Regions from separate parts of the Pleionea sp. WD8-19 genome, predicted to be linked through region 2. Evidence: riboswitches for the same ligand, from Rfam matches in the RefSeq annotation. Region 2 holds a riboswitch; each other region holds the start of a gene.
The links. A riboswitch is a leader RNA that binds a small molecule or an ion and turns the genes downstream of it on or off. The one in region 2 is predicted to bind cyclic di-GMP.
Positions count from the first base shown of each region.

Region 1: it holds a riboswitch for cyclic di-GMP, as region 2 does, so the genes downstream of both, ACTUJY_RS20130 (DUF3718 domain-containing protein) here and ACTUJY_RS07950 (HD-GYP domain-containing protein) in region 2, are expected to answer to the same signal.
Region 3: it holds a riboswitch for cyclic di-GMP, as region 2 does, so the genes downstream of both, ACTUJY_RS06875 (fibronectin type III domain-containing protein) here and ACTUJY_RS07950 (HD-GYP domain-containing protein) in region 2, are expected to answer to the same signal.

Region 1 covers NZ_JBUZOU010000028.1:12,270-16,552, forward strand. Annotated here, with positions in the region: gene pyk (pyruvate kinase) at 86-1,531, shown strand; gene ACTUJY_RS20130 (DUF3718 domain-containing protein) at 1,627-2,052, opposite strand; cyclic di-GMP riboswitch class I at 2,125-2,227, opposite strand; gene ACTUJY_RS20135 (zinc-ribbon domain-containing protein) at 2,354-2,674, opposite strand; gene pepN (aminopeptidase N) at 2,699-4,283, opposite strand, start outside.
Region 2 covers NZ_JBUZOU010000005.1:110,529-114,811, forward strand. Annotated here, with positions in the region: gene ACTUJY_RS07940 (acetolactate synthase 3 large subunit) at 1-1,117, shown strand, start outside; gene ilvN (acetolactate synthase small subunit) at 1,114-1,614, shown strand; cyclic di-GMP riboswitch class I at 1,788-1,887, shown strand; gene ACTUJY_RS07950 (HD-GYP domain-containing protein) at 2,043-3,344, shown strand; gene ACTUJY_RS07955 (CNNM domain-containing protein) at 3,444-4,283, opposite strand, start outside.
Region 3 covers NZ_JBUZOU010000004.1:229,656-233,938, forward strand. Annotated here, with positions in the region: gene ACTUJY_RS06875 (fibronectin type III domain-containing protein) at 1-2,168, opposite strand, end outside; cyclic di-GMP riboswitch class I at 2,245-2,333, opposite strand; gene ACTUJY_RS06880 (carboxypeptidase-like regulatory domain-containing protein) at 2,507-3,658, opposite strand; gene ACTUJY_RS06885 (TonB-dependent receptor plug domain-containing protein) at 3,675-4,283, opposite strand, start outside.

The DNA of each region.
Region 1 (4,283 bases), on a different contig from region 2:
ACACATACGCGTAGCTACAGTGTCACGCCACTGGTCTACACTAAAGATGAAAATCAATGGTTAACCTTCGAGGATAGTGAGTATCGTGTTTAAGCGAACCAAAATAGTTACGACTTTAGGGCCGGCAACGGATAATGAAGAATCACTTAAAGCACTGTTTAAAGCAGGCGCAAATGTTGTTCGAATGAACTTTTCGCACGGTTCAGCCGAAGATCACCTTCGCCGCACCGAATTAGTCCGCAAAGTATCGAAAGAGATGGGAATCGAAGTTGCGGTTTTGGGTGATTTGCAAGGCCCTAAAATTCGGATCGCGCGCTTTATCGACGGAAAAATCGAATTGAAAAATGGCGAACGCTTTTGTCTCGATGCAAGTCTTGACTCAAACTCAGGTAACAATCAAGAAGTCGGAATTGATTACAAAGAACTGCCAAACGACTGTCAGCCCGGAGATGTCTTGTTACTAGACGATGGTCGTGTTGAGTTGGAAATTACACATATTAAAGGATCGCGCGTTGAAACCCGAGTGGTCATTGGTGGCGTATTAAGCAATAACAAAGGCATTAATAAAAAAGGCGGTGGATTATCAGCGCCAGCATTGACTGAAAAAGACGCGGAAGACATAAAGCTTGCTGCGTCAATGAATGTGGACTATCTCGCGGTATCCTTTCCTCGTAGCGCTGAAGATATTGAGCACGCACAACAAATGTTAAACGATGCAGGCAGTAACGCCGGCATCGTTGCTAAAATTGAACGAGCTGAAGTGGTTCAGTCCGAAGAAATACTGGATGACATTATCCTAGCCTCTTCTGCTGTTATGGTTGCTCGCGGCGATCTGGGTGTCGAAATTGGCGATGCTGAGTTGATTGGCGTACAAAAGAAAATCATTGCACGAGCGCGTACGCTCGATCGCGTGGTGATCACCGCAACTCAAATGATGGAGTCCATGATAACCAACGCCATTCCAACACGTGCTGAGGTGTTCGATGTGGCCAATGCAGTTTTGGATGGTACTGACGCTGTTATGTTATCCGCCGAAACAGCAACCGGTGCTCACCCTATTCGTGTGGTTGAAGCCATGGCTCGCGCCTGTCAGGGCGCCGAGAAGCAAAAAGTCACCCAAATTTCAAAGCATCGGATGCTCGACGAGTTTGACCGTGTTGATGAGGCGATTGCCATGGCAACCATGTACACGGCGAACCACTTAAAAGGCGTAAAGGCGATTTGCTGTTTAACAGAATCGGGTGCCACTGCATTGTGGATGTCACGGATCCGCTCGGGTATGCCAATTTATGCGCTTACACCACGCGTCGATACGCAAAGGCGCATGGCCCTGTACCGTGGTGTAGAAGCCATTCCGTTTAATCCTGCTGTATTAGCCCGCCACGACGTGAATCGATTAGCGGTTGAAGAATTAAAAAAGCGACGTATTGTTGAAGACGGCGATTTAGTATTGCTAACCAAAGGCGATCATATGGGAATTTTAGGCGGTACCAATGCGATGAAGATTGTTCGTGTTGGTAACGTTATATAGGTATTCGTCGATCTGTTTTATTCCTCAGGAAGCATTAACCACAACGTTAAAGCTCCCTGAGATTCGCTAAGCGGCTATTTCAAGTCAGATTTCAACTAACCTGCAATACGCTCTTCCATTTGCCCAACAATATTTTGTGTATTAGCTGCGTTAGGGACTGAGCCTGAACTCACAGCATCTTTCGCCCATTGAAATGTACTGATGCCGTCATGCTCTTGGTAATTCAAATCGTCTTTACTGATTTTTTTGATGATGAAAGAAGATACATCGAGAGAGCCGTAATAAGTCGCTGCTCTTAACAGTGAGCCTCCAGGGAACTGCTCGCTAGGCTGGCAAACCAGGCCAGTATAAACATTTCGCAATTCAAGATTCGCAGACTTTAACTTTTTGCGGATACTGGTTCGGTCATCATTTTTAATGTATTCGCAAATTGAATCAGAAAGTCGAGCAAATTCATCGGAACTAGCCAAAGCAAAATTAGAAAGCAGAATAATTGAAAGAGTTGCGAAGAGTTTTTTCATGGAAATCTCCAAAAAATAAAAGGTTATTTCGAGGAGATAAGAGCCTACCGTTTAAGGTTACGAAGACCTGATCCCGGTAACCCCGCTGTCATAGACGAAATAATTTTCACTATTCTGCCCTTAGACCGGTAGCTTTGCGCCCTGAACTTTTCACTTCAGGTTGCCCTTATCAAGAATCTGGGCGCATTTTAATGGAATCAGGCGCCAACGCAAGTCTTTTTTGGCTGTTTTTCAATCACGAATAGAAGTTGCTTTAACAAAAAGCTCTATATCATTGCTTTAATAGCAATTTTATACCTTACTATCGTTTCAACGCTAACGTTTTCAAACGACCAAATAAGTACCCTATTCCACCAAGCCCAATGCCGCCATACCCTAAAATCAAATACAACTGAGACCCTTTCTGCTGCCCAAAGTACATAAAGAGCACTCCGGCGATAAACAACAACATCGATGAGTACACCAACATTTGCAATCGCTGTGTTTTTTTAAGCCGGATAATACGAGCCGCTCGTTGTAAATCTTCTTCGCTCGCACTTTTGGTAGCGTACCCACAATGACTGCAAATTACAGCTTTATCAGAAATTGGTTTACGACATTCCGGACATTTAACAATGGCCATTGATTCACCCCTATAACAAAACGATCAGGACTCTAGAGTTTTACTCACTACTTCGTACACGTCTTTCGACAGCCCAGGCTTATTTTTTATTTCAGTAAGCTGTTGCCGAACAATGGATTGACGTTGCGCATCCAACTTTTTTAAACACGCAAACTGTTTCGCCAAATTAGCTGAGACCTGTGCATTAATACTGTCGAGCTTATCAATAATATCGGTGATCAGTCGATAGCCATTTCCCGAAGCATGATGAAATTGCGCGAAGTTTAATGATGCAAAACTGGAGTAAAGGGCTCGCACTTTGTTCGGATTTTTAATGGAAAATACCGGGTGTTCACTTAATGACTGAATGGTATCGATGACCGACTCATTGTCTGAGGTCGATTGTACCATTAACCATTTGTCCATCACTAAGGCTTCGTCTTTCCACTTTTCATAAAACGATTTCTTAATAGTATTTGCATTACTGAGGTCAGCATGAACCGCTACACGAAAAGCCGCTAACTCATCGGTCATTAACTGTGCACTTTCAAACTGCTTTTGTACCAGCGCTGAACTTCCTTCATCAGCAATGGATAAATAATGCAGTGCCAGGTTTTTCAATGCGCGATTGGCAATGGCCGACTGTTCTAAACTTTGCTCTCCATGAATCTGAAGCGACTGATAACAGGTTAGCCAATGAGCGCTCAGCTTTTGTGCTAAGTGCGTCCGTAGCTTTCGGTGTTGATCAACTAATTGCTCAATTCCCACTTTCCAATGACTTTCGAAAACCGATTTAATCTCTGGCAAAGACAGTGCTCGCGCTTTAAATGCACTATCCAGCTTTTCGTCATTCAAAATATGAGTAAACGCTGATTCGATCAAAGGTAATAACTGATCGTCTCGTGTTACCAAAAATTGTTCCATTAACGTTTGTCCTGCATCCCATCGGGTATATGTGTTTTGATCATGCGCGAACAACAAGGCAAATTCATTTTGTGTCAAGTTCGTCACTAATTTTACAGGTGCTGAAAAATCACGAAGTAATGATGGCACACATGCTTCATTCACATTATATAAAGTGACTTCCTGATGCTCTTCTTTTACCACAATTAACGCTTCTTCTACGTCTGTATCCGACTCGTTCATCGAAAAGCTTAAACTTTTACCACGGCTTCCCACTAGCCCTAATTTAACGGGAATATAAAACGGTTGTTTTGCTGAGTCGTGGCCGGGGGTTTGCTTAAACGTTAACTTTAACTGCCGTACTTTTTCCAAATATTCACTGTGTACGTTTAACTCGGGCGTTCCCGCTTGGGAATACCAGCGTTTAAACAACTCCAAATCGAACCGATTAGCATCCGCCATTGCTGCAGTAAAATCATCGCACGTTGCAGCACTGCCATCGTGACGCTCAAAATACAATGCCATTCCTTTTTGAAAGCCCTCTTCACCCAACAGTGTATGCAGCATGCGAATAACTTCTGCACCTTTGTTGTAAACCGTAACCGTATAAAAATTATTCATTTCTATATAAGATTCTGGCCGAATTGGATGTGCCATGGGACCCGCATCTTCGGCAAACTGAAAGCTGCGGATCACTTTGACATCATCGATGCGCTTTACCGCACGC
Region 2 (4,283 bases):
GGCGTTTACCGATGCGAAACGCCCAATTTTTTATATTGGCGGTGGTGTTGTCGCAGCGAATGCAAGTGCGGCACTCACTCAATTAGCAGAACGATTAGACGTTCCGGTAACCAGCACTTTAATGGGACTGGGCGCATTTCCAGGTGACCATCCGCAATTTTTAGGTATGTTAGGCATGCATGGCACGTTAGAAGCCAATAAAGCCATGGGCAACGCCGATTTAATTGTTTGCTTTGGTGCGCGCTTTGACGACAGGGTTACTAACAATCCGAAAACTTTTTGTCAGAATGCAACCATCATTCACGTGGATATTGATCCGGCTTCCATTTCCAAAACCATATTTGCACACATTCCCATTGTCGGCTCTTGCGATGTAGTGATAAAGCAATTTTCCGATTTAATGGATCGTGCCGACTTGCAGCATAACCCTACCGCAATGAAAAATTGGTGGAAGCAAATCAATCGATGGCGTGAGCAAAAGTGCCTGAGTTATGACAAAAGTCATTCAGTAATCAAACCGCAGCATGTGATTGAAACGCTATACCGTGTGACGAATGGTAATGCCTACATTACTTCGGATGTAGGGCAGCACCAAATGTTCAGCGCGCTTTATTACCCTTTTAAAAAGCCAAGGCAATGGATTAACTCCGGCGGACTCGGCACAATGGGTTTTGGTTTACCTGCCGCAATGGGCGTAAAGTTGGCGTTTCCCGAAAGCGATGTCATTTGCGTTACCGGTGATGGTTCCATTCAAATGAACATTCAGGAACTCTCAACGTGTTTGCAATACAATATTCCAATCAAAATTTTATCGCTGAACAATTCCGCTTTGGGTATGGTTCGCCAATGGCAAGATATGATTTACGATGGCCGTCATTCCCACTCTTATATGGAATCCTTACCCGACTTTGTCAAACTGGCCGAAGCCTATGGTCATATTGGAAAAAGCGTCGAAAACTTTAACGACCTGGAAGATGTGCTAGTACAAGCTCTGGCCATGAAAGATCGATTAGTTTTTATTGACGTGAAAGTCGATCAAAAAGAGCACGTTTATCCCATGCAAATTAAAGGCGGCGCTATCGACGAAATGTGGTTAAAAAGTGGAGTAAAAGCGTGAAGCGAATATTAACCATATTGATGGAAAACGAGCCCGGCGCCCTTTCTCGTATTACCGGACTATTTTCTCAACGCGGATACAACATTGACAGTTTAAGCGTTGCCAAAACGGAAGACCCTACCCTTTCAAGACTTACCATTACAACTTCTGGCGATGAAAAAATTCTGGAACAAATAACCAAACAGGTGAATAAGCTCATTGATGTGTTACGGGTAATGAACATTACTGAAAAAGAACACCTGGAGCGCGAATTGATGTTAGTGAAAGTACAAGCACTGTCTTCACAAGTACGTTCCGAAATAAAACGCACGGCAGATATTTTTCGCGCGCATATTATTGATGTTTGCAGTCACAGTTACACGGTTCAGATGGTAGGTCCACCAAAAAAGAATAAAGCTTTCATTGCTGCTATGCAGGAAGAAACCGAAATTTTAGAAGTGGTTCGTTCGGGCACCTTGGGCATACTTCGCGGAAAAAAAGCACTCAGGAGTGCATGAATCAATGCTTTGAATTTGAGAGCTGAGTCACACTTTAAAGCAATACCATAATCCAACTATACGACTTACCAATTTATTGCTTATTTAACAATAGGTTAGAGAATATGTACAAGTGTACAACTTAATAATACCACTTGCACATCTCACAAAGAGAACCTAAACTCAGAAGTAACGTTAGACAAAGGCTACCCCGACGAAAGTCTGGGCACGCAAAGCTACCGGTCTAAGGGTTGTGGCTCTTGAGTTCACACCTACGACGGCGGAGTTACCGGGACGTTTGTTTCACCTCCCTCCTCTGCAAGTCGGTCCGGATTCTGACGGCTGACAGAGGTCAAACCTTCCTCTCAACCGTTTACCGAATCCTTCGACTGATACTCGGGATTGAAGCAATCGCCCTTTTATTGTGTATGTAAAGTGCGAGAGTCGTCATGCGTAAAGTGATCACAACACATAAACTTGATGTGAACCAGTTACAGCTGGGAATGTACGTATCACGTCTCGATATTCCTTGGAGTGAAACCGATTATAGTTTAAAAGGTTTTTACATTGAATCGCGCAAAGATTTGGAAAAACTCAGCAGTTATTGTCAACATGTTTACATTGATGTAAAGCGAACGTTTGAACACTCTTCCTTAATACTTCAACAACCCAGCGACGAAGACTCTACCGAAATCAAGATAAAAAGTCGTCACTGGCATCAACAATGCAATCATCATTACACAAAGTCTTCCGCATTTGAGCAAGAATTAAAGCAAACCAGTGAACTTCTCGACTATGGGTTTATGGTTTTGAAAGAACTGGCTCAAGATGCAAGGTGCATTTCACCCACTCAGATTAAACAAGTGGATGAGGTCAGTCATTCTATTACGCAGTCGATTATTCGAAACTCCGATGCCTTACTCTGGATGACAAAAGTACATAACGACAATAAAAAAGTTTACGATCACGGTTTAAGAGCAAGTGTTTGGGCTGCTCTTCTGGCTAAAAATTTAAGACTTGCACCAGACAAAATAAATGCGTTAACACAAGCCATCATGTTATCGGGCGTTGGTAAAGCCAAGCTTACACAACAAGACTGGTATGATTACGATGGCATTCACTTAACAAAAGCGTATCGCAGCTACGTTCCTTTAACACTGCATGCGGTTCAGCACTCGAAAATTGAACCTAAAGTATTAACCACCATCAAATACATGACTGCTCGACTCACCGACTTTGAAAAAGAATCTGTCGATAAGAAACGACGCAGTATTCCTTTGTTGTCACAAATCGCCGGACTGGTAGAGTCTTTTGAACTATTAACCAACCCCATGTTTCCAAACGCCAAAAACTCAGTATCCGTTGCTTTTTCTCAAATTTATATGCAACGTGGCGTCTTGTTTGATGAAGTGTTAGTGGATGCATTAATCAAGTCACTGGGAATTTACCCCGTAGGTACATTGGTCGAGCTAAGCGATCACTATAAAGGCATTGTGATTGAACAAAACCCTTCTCAAAGATTGCAGGCCAAAGTTGTGTTAACCCATGATCCGGAGCTCAATCCACTCGATAATCCTCAGATTATTCAACTGGGCAAGGGTAAATTGAAAAACACCGTTATCATAGCTGAGCAAACAGGCTTACGCGTTCATGAAAGTCTGATGCGTGTTATCAATAAAAAAGTTCAGAAGCACTTATTAGGTCGTGCGGGTTATTATTTGGGAAGTTTACGCAGTAAATTGGCCTTTTAACTCAACATAACTTGGCTTAATTTTAGCGACATTTTAACCAACTAAACTAAAAGGTGTATTTTGAAACCGTTGCTTCGTAATACACCCTAAAGTATGCACCTATGATGGTTCCGATGAGCCTTCAGCGACATCAGGTTCGTGCAATTTCAAGCCGACTCGCATTGCGCGCTTTTTCCACTGCCGCCGGGCTAAATGCTGCATATCTTCTATAGTGTCCACTTCGTCCATGATTTCCTGACCAAGTAATGTTTCGAAAATATCTTCTAATGTAACCAGACCGACCAACCCGCCGTATTCGTCAACGAGAACGGAAATGTGCTCACGTCGATCCATTAATTGATCAAATAATGATTTCACTGAGGTTGTGTCCAGAACCACCAACAGTTCTCGTTTAATGCTGGTTAATGTTTTTTCAAGATTTCCTTTGGCGGCTTCCAGCAGCACATCCGTTTTCAATACGTAACCCGTGATATCTTCTGCATGACGATTGTAAACAGGAAAGCGAGAAAAGTGTTTGTTCTCCAGTATTGAGACTAACTCCCCAATATTCTTATTTTGATCCAATGAAACAACGACTGGCCTTGGAGTCATTACGTCTTTCGCTTGTAGCGATTCAAAGAACACCAGGTTTTTGAACGTTAACGCCTCTTTTTCTTCAAATACGCCTTGTTCCAAGCCTCGATCTGCCATAGCCGCAAACTCTTCCCGCGTGAAACTGATGCTATGGCCACCTTTACCCATTGCTCCGGTTATTTTTTGGCAAAACCACACCAAAGGCGCCAAAACGATTATCATTATTTGTAACAATTTTGTTGCAGGATAGGTTAGGTGACGCCAATAACGCGCGCCTAATGTTTTAGGAATAATTTCAGAAAAAACCAAAATTAAAAAAGTAAGTACCGCGGAAGTGATACTCAAATAAGCATTACCAAAAACCAC
Region 3 (4,283 bases), on a different contig from region 2:
TCAATATAAGCATCCACTAGGGGCTCGCTGATACACTCTGGTGCCGTGGTATCAACCTCTTCACTGGTGATGGTGGAAATCACTTTACTGACAAAAAAGCCATTGATATCGGTTGAAAAAACGCTGCAACGGTAACCGGTGGCCAGGCTCAACCCCGCCAAGGTTAACCGGTGTTGCTTGGTGAACGCATTGCGACTGACTTCAGCAATGGCATCGGTGGATTCACAAACCAGACGACTGTCGGCGTTGACGTTGGTGTTCCAAGCGATGGTAATGCTGTTAGCTGTGGTTTGTTCCACAACTGGACCCGCAGTGATGGTTGGCAACGTTTGACTGCTTGCGGCTGTGGTGAACGAGAGCTCTTGACTGGTTGTCGTGTTACCACTTAAATCGGTGGACTCGGCTTGGAAAAAGTAGGTTGTACTGGCTGTTAGCTGACTGAGAGAAATCTGGTGGTCGCTGTGCAATTGGTTGTTACTGACCAATTGATCAAGATTGCCTGCACTCAAACCAAATCGAACCACGGTGGTTGCCGCTTCATCGGTTTGCCAGCGAATGGAGGCACTGGAAGCTTGCACATCTTCCACCATAGGCCGACCAATAATCAGTGGAGCCTGGGTGTCGCTTTGGCCGAGTGTTTGAAAAGTGATAACGGCGGATGTTGAAGGTCCATTACCAAAAGCATCGCTGGACGACACGCTCAAACTGTAAGAGCTGTTATTGGTTAACCCGGTTAAAGCAAAGGTGTGATAACGAACCTGACGATTGTCTTCTACCACTCGGTAGCTGCTGCCATTGTTGTAGGAAATACCACTGTCGGCAGCTTCGTCGGTGATCCAGGTGACCAGTGCTGAGGAGCCGGTGATATCGGAGACGACGGGTCCGAAAACAATTTGCGGCGCTTCTGTATCAGAAAATGCTCGTGTGGTGACGGTAAATTGCTGACTGTAAACAGGACCATTACCGGCCAAGTCAGTGATTCGAGCCGAGACCAGATATTCGGTATCGGCGGTGAGGCCATTAAATTCTTGCTCATGGCAATTGCTAGCACTCCCAACAGTATAATCGATACCGGCTACAGTAAAGTAACCACTTACCGACTCGTTGGCACAGAAGCTCAGAGTAAAGCGATCGTGATTGATGGCATTGACCGACAGATGCTGTGTGAAAACAGGGGCCGATGAATCAGGGCTGTTTGTGGTGGTTACGCCCGCATTGATGGGGGTTGAAGGCGTATTGTTTTCATCTTTGGAGCGAATGATCAATGAATAGCTGGTGTTGGCGGTTAGTCCGGTTAACGTGATGCTGTGTCGGCGCGTCAATTGGGTTGAACTGAATGTATTACCGCCAACCACTTCGACTTCGCTGTCAGCGGGTTTATCGGTATACCATTCAACCAGCGCTGAAACATCGGTTATTTGAGAAATGTAGGGGCCTGCAACCAAATTTGCAGGTTCTGGGTCGGCGAAATCCAGCGTTTTATTCAAGGTTTGGGCACTATTCACCGCATAATCAATTTCGTTGCCGCTAATAAAACCACTGCCATCGGGTGCGATAAAGCTAATGTCGTACAGGCAATCAGCGGCTCCGGCGGCTATGCAGTCAGCTGTGGTGAACAGTAACATTTGGTAATGCCCGTTACTGTCAGTAATTGTAGAGCCGTTTTGGTGGATAACCGTGGTTTGTGAAAGGTGGCCGTCGCTACCTTGTTCGGGTCCGCTCCAGGATTTAGAGGTTTGTACTTCAACGCCGGCTACCGGTAAGGCATTGCTATCGGTGACTGTTCCTGAGAGCAATACAAAGTCGTATTCAATATTGCGAACGGTATCGCCGGTTACCGCGAAATCTTCGGTAAATCGCACGGCATGATGTGGTTCGCCGGTTAAATTCACATCGCTCGCAAAAAAGAAACTTCGCAGTAAGTAGTTACCATCGCTTACGGTCCAGCTGAACGCGCCATCCGCCCCTACTTTCTGCAAACTTCCCACTTGTGTCAGATTATTGCCATTCACTTCAAACAAATTGATTGAAGCACCCTCAATGGGGTTGCCGGACTGATCTCGGATCACACCACTGATGGTGGCGGCGTGCGCGATGCCAGCGAGGAGTAAAAAGAGGAATAAACTATTGCGAAAACAATGAGCCAGTTGGAACCTGCAATGTCGCATTACGCGTCTCCTGGATAGGTCCGGGCAGGCTGGGAACGCGCAAGAAGAAAAAGCTTTTTATTAAAAAGCTTTACTGGTTGGCGACCCCGCTGTCTTAGACGTTATTTTGCCCTTAGACCGGTAGTTTTGCGTCCTGCTCTTTCGAGCAGTTTGCCTTTATCAACACATTCCCAAGTGTTATGCACAACAACACTCGGAACATTAATAGTGTTATCGGTTAAGCCTAGAAAAGCTTGAGTGATTATTCAAAGAATGCGATATAGCAATTTGGATTAAATAACGTCATCTAGTGACAATATTAAATTTTCTATCGTTTTTAGCTATATAAAAGAAATCTTTTATAAGTTTAAATTCTTCATATACTGAATCACATTACTGGTCAAACGTGTGGCATTAGGATCCGTTAAGTCGCCAAAACTGGCTTGAAAAAAAGCCGCTTGATTAAGAATAATACGCGCGCCACTGCGTGGGTCGGTGTATTCTGCGATGATCACATCGGTTTCGGCCAAAACCGTACCGGAACCGCTGGTAAAGTCTTCCGCAGGCGTGGTTACTAATATTTGCCAGTTGGCACTGTTTTCAATAGAGCTGGCGAGCGCCGCATCGAACACAACGTTTTGTTTCACTTGCTGTTGCCCGGGTTCAATAAACTCCCAGTTGTTAAAGTCGACACCAGTCAATAACGGATGCGAACTGTCCTGAATCACACCGGTAAAAAAGTCGTTGAAAGGCGCATCTTCGGTATGAAGAGCAAATTGTTGATCACCAGTAAGAAATGGCATGGGTACGCCTTCAACACTAAAGTCGTTCAGTTGCCCGATGAAGATATTGCCACCATCTGCGAGAAATTGATCGATTACTGCCGCATTGTCCACCAGTTCATCGAATTCACTGTAGATAGTTGCTTCAAGTCCTATCACCAGTAGGTTGTAATTGTTGGCGTCCAGTTGATTGAGCTCTCCCACCACCGATTGGTAGCGCATGCCGTATGTGGTGAGCAGTTCGGTCATGCGTTTTTTATCTTCCGGATCGAACAGGGCAACCGCGGGTAAGTCGCCATCGTTCAATGCCGGATAAATCGGCAAAACGGCATTTTTTACGATTCGGTCACTCACCAAATTTTGTTCCTGAAAGTCAATTTCACCGATGGAAATGACTACTCGACTGTAGCCACTGGCTAGGAACAACAAGCGATAACTGCCCTTAGGAAGATCGCTGATCACATACTCGCCGTTGGCATCGGTAACGATCTGATCCACCGCTTTGCGTCCGTTGGCATCCACCGTAAAATCGCGATTGTAAGGAATGGTTGCTACCACCACACCGGGCATGGCGGCACCGGTTCTATCGGTTACTGTGCCAGCAATATTGGCTTCGGTAATGGCGTCACTGATCGCTCCTTCGTTGGTGATTATAAACTGAGTGTCTTTGCAGGCACTTACTATCAAAAAGAAAAAGGCAACGGAGACAAAGTAAATGGGGTTTTTCATGATGGAATCGTCCTCGCTAAAAGCGGTAATTCAGCAGCCAACGCCAACTTCGGCCTTCAATTGGCAAATCATCGCGCAGTCCTAAAGCCTGTTCGGTTGGGTATCGGCCCGATTCATTCAATAAGTTGGTAATGGTCAGCTCCGAATTCAAATCGGGTAAAAATAGGCCCTTTTGATGCCAAGACAGTGATAGTAATGTGTACTCGTCAATGGGCACGCGCCGGTCTGTATTTTCTCTTGTTGGAGAGCCAAACCAGGAGCCATTAAATTGCAGAGCATGATGATCGTTCAACACCCATTGGCCACCCAATTTAATCTGTCGTGGTGAGTGAATATCGGCACCGGCCCCTTGTGCAACACCCGTCACTTGTTGATATGCGTAATTGATATAGAAGTCTTGAAGACCCAAAGCGGCTCCTCGTAATTCTAGCTCCACTCCTTTGCCATCGCGCGCGCCGGTATTTTGCCATTGTTCGATACCAGGCGTGGCGTTAAAGAAAATTTCGTTGCTGGTGTGGTTGTCGTACAGAGTGAACGAAGTGACCAGATCGCGACTGATGATATAGCCGAGTTGAAACTCTGTGGTACGAATTTCCGTGGGCTCTAAGTTTTGGTTACCACGCAT